DNA from 2 places in the Pseudoxanthomonas sp. SGNA-20 genome. Region 2 is predicted to be linked to the other one. Evidence: riboswitches for the same ligand, from Rfam matches in the RefSeq annotation. Region 2 holds a riboswitch; the other holds the start of a gene.
What was found. A riboswitch is a leader RNA that binds a small molecule or an ion and turns the genes downstream of it on or off. The one in region 2 is predicted to bind cobalamin.

Region 1: another riboswitch for cobalamin. It lies ahead of btuB (TonB-dependent vitamin B12 receptor); the one in region 2 lies ahead of EIM48_RS04735 (ribonucleoside-diphosphate reductase subunit alpha).

The regions. Positions count from the first base shown of each region.
Region 1 covers NZ_RRYK01000003.1:72,597-76,000, forward strand. The annotation lists gene EIM48_RS07325 (DUF885 domain-containing protein) at 1-177, shown strand, start outside; gene btuB (TonB-dependent vitamin B12 receptor) at 230-2,092, opposite strand; cobalamin riboswitch at 2,212-2,449, opposite strand; gene EIM48_RS07335 (GAF domain-containing protein) at 2,524-3,009, opposite strand; gene bioD (dethiobiotin synthase) at 3,115-3,404, shown strand, end outside.
Region 2 covers NZ_RRYK01000001.1:1,061,933-1,065,336, reverse strand. The annotation lists gene zapE (cell division protein ZapE) at 1-232, shown strand, start outside; gene EIM48_RS04740 (DUF998 domain-containing protein) at 236-847, opposite strand; cobalamin riboswitch at 961-1,174, shown strand; gene EIM48_RS04735 (ribonucleoside-diphosphate reductase subunit alpha) at 1,351-3,404, shown strand, end outside.

The sequences.
Region 1 (3,404 bases), on a different contig from region 2:
ACCATCCTCGACCTGCGCCGCGAGGCCGAACGCGAGCTGGGCGCGCGCTTCGACCAGAAGGCCTTCCACGACCGCATCCTCGGCCTGGGCGCGGTGCCGCTGACGACCCTGCAGCGCGAGGTGCGCGCGTTCATGGCCGAGGCCAGGGACAAGCCGGCGGCGGCCGCGGCGCCCTGATCCGCGGGGCGCGGCGCGGACGGACGGCGCCGCCCGCACCGCCGGCGCGCGCTCAGGGCGTGCGGTACTGCAGCGCCAGCGCGTACTCGCGGCCGGGCTGGTTGTACCAGGCCACGGTCTCGTACTGGCGGTCGAACACGTTGCTGGCCTTGGCCTGCACGGTCCAGGCCGGGGACAGGGTCCATTCCAGGCGCAGGTCGAGCAGGCCGTAGCCCCCCAGGCGGGTGGTATTGGCCACGTCGTCGTAGCGCCGGCCGGCGCCGCTGACGGTCAGGCCGGCGGCGAACGCGCCGAAGCGGCGGTCCAGGTCGATCCGACCGCTGCGGCGCGCGCGCCGCGGCAGCCAGTTGCCGTCGTTGAGGCCGTCGCTGTCGTTGCGCGGATCCAGCCAGCTCAGTTCCAGCGCCAGGTCGAAGCCGGCCAGCGCGGTGGCCGCGGTCAGCTCGGCGCCGCGGATGCGGGCGCGGTCGATGTTCACCAGGTTGAAGCCGGTGTCATAGCCGATCAGTTCGTCGATCCGGGTCTGGAACACGTCCACGCCCAGGCTCCAGCCTTCGCCCTGGCCGTGCACGCCAAGGTTCACGCTGCGCGACTCCTCCGGTTCCAGCAGCGGATTGCTGAAGCCGGGGTAGTACAGGTCGTTGAAGGTCGGTGCCTTGAAACCGGTCCCGGCGCTGGCGCTCAGCCGCCAGGTTTCACCCAGGGCCAGGCCGTAGCCGAGGCTGCCGGTGGCGTGGTTGCCGAACTGGGCGTTGTCGTCGTTGCGCGCGCTGGCCTGCAGCGAATGCGCGCCGAAGCGGCCCTGGTACTCGACGAAGGCGCCGAGGTTGTCGCGGCGGCCGCGCTCGAAGCCGGCGCTGCTGGAAACGCGGTCGTCCTGCCAGTCCAGTCCGGCGCTGAACAGCTGCCCCGCGCCGAAGCCGGCGTCCAGCTGCAGCGAGGCCAGGTCGCGGCGGGTACGGTAGCTGTTGACCAGGCGGCGCGCGCCGTCCTGGCGGTAATAGCCCTCGGCGTCGTCGCGGGTGCGGCCGGCCTGGGCCTGCAGCGAGACGCGCTCGCCCAGGCGCCAGTCCAGGCGCGCGCCGGCCACCTGCTGCAGGTTGTCGGCCTCGTTGCCGCTGTACGGGCCGCCGTCGTACTCGTTGCGGCTGTCCGAATCCAGCAGGTGCGCCTGCAGCTCCACGTCCTCGCCAAGCTTGGTCCCGGCGCGCAGGTTGAGCGAGTTGTTGCGGTGGCCGTCGCGGTCCGGCTCGTCGACATAGCAGCCGGCGCCCCAGCCGGCGGCGGTGCCGCGGCAGGCGTCGAAGCCGTCTTCCTCGCGGTGGCCGGCGCGGGCGGAGACCCAGCCGCGCTCGCCGCGCCAGGACAGGCCGGCATTGGCCTCGCGCAGGGCGTGGCTGCCCACCCCCAGGCGCAGGTCCTGGCGCAGGCCCTTGCCGGCGCCGCGGGTGAACACCTGGATCACGCCGCCGATCGCCTCCGGGCCGTACAGGCTCGAGCGCGGTCCGCGCACGATCTCGATCCGCTCCACCTGGTCCAGCGGGATGTCCTGCAGCGCCGGCATGCCGTTGCTGGCCGCGCCGATGCGCATGCCGTCCACCAGCATCAGCACGTGGTCGGACTCGGTGCCGCGCAGCATCAGCGCGCTGACCTTGCCGTGCCCGCCCTGGTTGGACAGGTTGACGCCGGCGCGGCCGCGCAGCAGGTCCTGCAGCGAGCCGGCCTGGCTGCGCTCGATGGTGGCGCGGTCGATCACCTGCACCGGAACCAGGCTCTCGTGCACGGACTGGACGGTGCGGGTGGCGGTGACCACGACCTCGTCCAGGTCGGTGGCGGCCTCCAGCGCGCAGGCGCTGGCCGGCGCCAGGGCCGCGGCCACGGCAAGGCATAGGGGACGGAACGGGAACGGCTTCATGCATCTCTCCTGCTGTCGCGCACGCCCGCGCGACCGGTGGCGTGGGGCTGCGAGGGAGAGAGGCAAACGCCAGGCGCGTGCGACCGCACGCGGCTGCCGCCCGCAATGCCCTCCGCATCGCAATCAGTCGTCTTCCGGGCCGGTCTCCGGGCTCGCGGGCGAACAGGCGCATGGCCTGCTCCATCCGGGCGCCTTCCCATGCGCGGGGCACAGTGGCGGTGTTGCCCGGACTTGTCCTGCTTACCGTTGCGGGGGCAGCGCCGGAATGTCCGCGCGGCCCTGCGGCCGCGACGGAGTCACCGGCTTCCCGTTTCAACCGCGGCCCATGCCGCGGTCACCCGAAAGTGGGCGCAGTCTATGCCTATCGGCGGGGGCGGGCAATGGAGCGGGATGGCGGGCAGGCCGTGCAGCCATGCCCGCGGACCGTGCGGTCAGCGTAGCGACTGCACGAACGCGGCGGCGATGGCTTCCAGGCCGGCCTGGTCCTCGGCGTCGAAGCGGTCGGGCTCCGGGCTGTCCAGGTCGAACACGCCGAGCAGGGTGTCGCCGCCCACCAGCGGCACCACCAGCTCCGAGCGCGAGGCCGAATCGCAGGCGATATGCCCGGGGAAGGCGTGCACGTCGGCCACGCGCTGGGTCTGGCGGGTACGCGCGGCCGCGCCGCACACGCCCTTGTCCAGCGGGATGCGCACGCAGGCCGGCAGGCCCTGGAACGGGCCCACGACAAGTTCCTTGCCGTCGTAGAAGTAGAAGCCGACCCAGTTGAGCGCGGGCAGGGCGTGGTAGACCAGCGAGGACAGGTTGGCGGCGTTGGCGACGCGGTCGCGCTCGCCGTGCAGCAGGCCGCGCACCTGGGCCAGGAGCTGTTCGTACTGTTCCGGCTTGCTGCCGGTAAGCGGGATGGCGGAGAAGGACATGCGCGCATGTTACCCGCAGCGCTGGCCGGGCATCGCCCGGATCGCGGGATGCTGCGTGGCGCGTATGATCCGCCGGCCGCATCGTGCGGCCGCCTGGAGTTGGACATGGACCTGCGCAGCCTCGACCGCCTCTACGTCACCGGCACCGATACCGGCGCCGGCAAGACCGTCGCCAGCTGCAGCCTGCTGCATGCGCTGCGCCGGACCGGGCGGCGCGCGGTGGGGATGAAGCCGGTGGCCAGCGGTTGCGCGCTGGTGGATGGCGCCTGGCGCAACGAGGATGCGCTGGCGCTGCAGGCGGCCAGCGCGCCGCGCCCGGCCTACGCCGACCTCAACCCGTTCGCGTTGCCGCAACCGCTGGCGCCGGAACTGGCCGCGCGCGCCGCGGGCATCGA
Region 2 (3,404 bases):
GCTGCTGGGCGGCATCCCGCGCATGGGCGCGGTGAACGAGGACGCGGCACGGCGCTTCGTCAACCTGGTTGACGAGCTGTACGACCGCCAGGTCAACCTGGTGTGCACCGCCGACGCGGCCCCGCCGCAACTGTACGAAGGCCAGCGCCTGGGCGGCGCGTTCGAGCGCACCGCTTCGCGCCTGATCGAGATGCAGAGCGCCGAGTACCTGGCCACCCCGCACCGCGCCTGAGCCTCAGCGCGGCGCCGTGCGCAGGCGCCAGGCGCACAGCCACAGCCAGGACAGGTACAGCGCGACCACCGCTTTCTGCGAGGCCCCGCGCGGCAGCTCGCGCCACAACGCGTGCAGCCACAGCCCGGCGAAGGCCAGCAGCGCCAGCAGCAGCGCCGCCAGGGCCCGTCCGCGCCAGTGCGGATCGCGGTGCAGCGCAGCGGACTGCAGCAGCATGCCGCTGCCGACCAGCAGGAACGCGGCCATCGCCGCGATGCGGTGGACCAGCGCCTCCAGGTCGTCCACCGGGTACCCGGGTGCCGGTCCCGGCCAGGCGGCGGTGGCCGCCAGCGCCAGCGCGCCGCCGCACAGCAGCACGGGCACCAGCGCGTAGCGCGCCCACGGCTCCAGCGTGCGCCGCAGTTCCAGCGCCAGCAGCACGATGCCCAGGGCCAGGCCGTAGTACGCCGCGCGCAGCCACGCGCTCCAGGCACCGGACAGGTACAGGCTCAGCGGCGCCAGCCAGGGGTCGTATTCCGGGCGCAGCGCCTGCACCGCCACCGCGGCCAGCAGGAAGTGGGCGAGGCTGCCCAGCACCAGGGTGCTGGCCACGGACCTGGGGTCGGGGGCAGGCATGCGCATGCCGGCAGTGTCGCAAATGCGCGGGGCTGGCGCAGGCGGCGGCCCGGACGAGTCCGCCAACAGGGTACCTGTTCCGAGATATGGGGTTGCCATGATCCTGGTACCCCACTATCTTGTGTCGCGTCGGTACCCGCGCCGCGGCGCGGGTTTAAAAGGGAAGTCCGGTGGGCCGCAAGGCGAATCCGGCACTGCCCCGCAGCGGTAACCGGAAACGAACCCGCACCAACGCACTGGGCCAGGGCCTGGGAAGCGGCGGAAGTAGGCGGAGGGAAACCTCCACGTCCGGAAGTCCGAAGACCTGCCGACAGCCGCGCCAAGCACACCGCGCGGTGCCGGTCACGGAATCCCCGGAGGGGGGAAGACTGGCGAAGCAGGGTCCGCCGCAGCCGCGCTGCGTCGCGGCCGTTGCGACGCTGCCTTCGCATCCTCCGCATCCGCACCGGATCCGCGTTCCCCGAGGGAGGGACGCGGGGTGCATCACGCCACGGAGGATGCGCATGACATCCCAGGACACCCCCTCACTGGTCGCCGACGCGGCCCCGGCCACCGCGGCCATGGCCGCCACCGGCGACGCGCTTGCCGACGCCCCGGTTCCCACCCCGGCCGCCGTGCGCGCGGCCGCACCGGCCCCGCCGCCGGCAGCCACCACCTGGATCACCAAGGAGGCCGGCAACCGCCGCCTGCCATTCGACCCGGCGCGCCTGGAGCGCAGCATCGATGCCATCCACGCCGAGTTCCCGCAGCTTGAGATCGACGGCTACAAGCGCGCGGTACTGGGCTTCGTCGCGCGCAAGCAAGCGCTGTCGGCCGACGACCTGGTCGACCACCTGATCCGCGAGGCGGAGGCGCGCGTGGACCTGGCCGCGCCGGAATGGGAGTACTTCGCCGCGCGCCTGTACCTGCGCCGCCTGTACAAGCGCGCCAGCCGCAACCGCTTCTACGACGTGGCACAGAAGTACGGTTCCTATGTCGGCCTGCAGGAGAGCCTGGCCGACCGCGGCATCTATTCCAACGACATCCTGCGCGCCTATTCCAAGGAGGAGCTGGAGGAGGCCGGCCGCCTGGTCGACCCGGAGCGGGACAAGCTGTTCACCTACAACGGCCTGTACCTGCTGGCGACCCGCTACCTGGCCACCGACGCGGCGCGCAACGTCTACGAGCTGCCGCAGGAGCGCTGGCTGACCATCGCGCTGTACCTGATGCAGGACGAAAAGCCCCGTGAGCGACGCATGCAGCTGGTGGGCGAGGCGTACTGGGCGCTGTCCAACCTGTACATGACCGTGGCCACCCCGACCCTGCAGAACGCGGGCAAGGTCGGCGGGCAGCTGTCCAGCTGCTTCATCGACACCGTCGACGACAGCCTGCAGGGCATCTACGACTCCAACACCGACATCGCCCGCGTGTCCAAGGGCGGCGGCGGCGTGGGCGCATACCTGGGCTACGTGCGCGCCGCCGGCGCGCCGATCCGCGGCGTGCCCAACTCCTCCGGCGGCGTGGTGCCGTGGATCAAGCAGCTCAACAACACCGCCGTCTCGGTGGACCAGCTGGGCCAGCGCAAGGGCGCGGTGGCGGTGTACCTGGACATCTGGCACCGCGACATCGAGGCGTTCCTCGACCTGCGCCTCAACAACGGCGACCAGCGCCTGCGCGCGCACGACGTATTCACCGCGGTGTGCATCCCGGACCTGTTCATGGAGGCGGTGGAGCGGCGCGGCGACTGGTACCTGTTCGACCCGCACGAGGTGAAGCAGGCCAAGGGCTGGTACCTGCAGGACTTCTACGACGAAAAGCGCGGCGAGGGCAGCTTCCGCAGCAAGTACCAGGAGCTGGTCGAGGACGAGCGCATCGGCCGCAGGACGGTCAAGGCGATCGACCTGTTCAAGCGGATCATGGTCTCGCAGCTGGAGACCGGCAACCCGTTCATGTTCTACCGCGACGAGGTCAACCGGAAGAACCCAAACAAGCACTGCGGCATGGTGTACTCGTCCAACCTGTGCACCGAGATCCTCCAGAACCAGAGTCCGACCCGGATGATCCAGGAGGTCATCTCCGGCAACCAGATCGTGACCACCAGGCAGGCTGGCGACTTCGTGGTCTGCAACTTGTCCTCGATCAACCTGGGCCGCGCGGTGGTCCAGGCCGAGGGCCAGAGCGACCTGATCAGCGACGTGCTCGAGCGCCTGGTACCGATCCAGGTGCGCATGCTCGACAACGTCATCGACCTCAACCAGCTGCCGGTGCCGCAGGCGACCATCACCAACCGCAAGTACCGCGCGATCGGCCTGGGCACCTTCGGCTGGCACCACCTGCTTGCACTCAAGGGCATCCACTGGGATTCGAAGGAGGCCGAGGACTACAGCGACGCGCTGTACGAGCGGATCAACCGCCTGGCGATCCAGGCCAGCATGGAGCTGGCGAAGGAAAAGGGCACCTACCCGGCCTTCCCTGGCAGCGACTGGCACACCGGCGCCTACTTCCGCGAACGCGGCTACAACTCGCCCGAGTGGCTGGACCTAGCCGCTCAGGTGGCGGTCAACGGCCTGCGCAACGG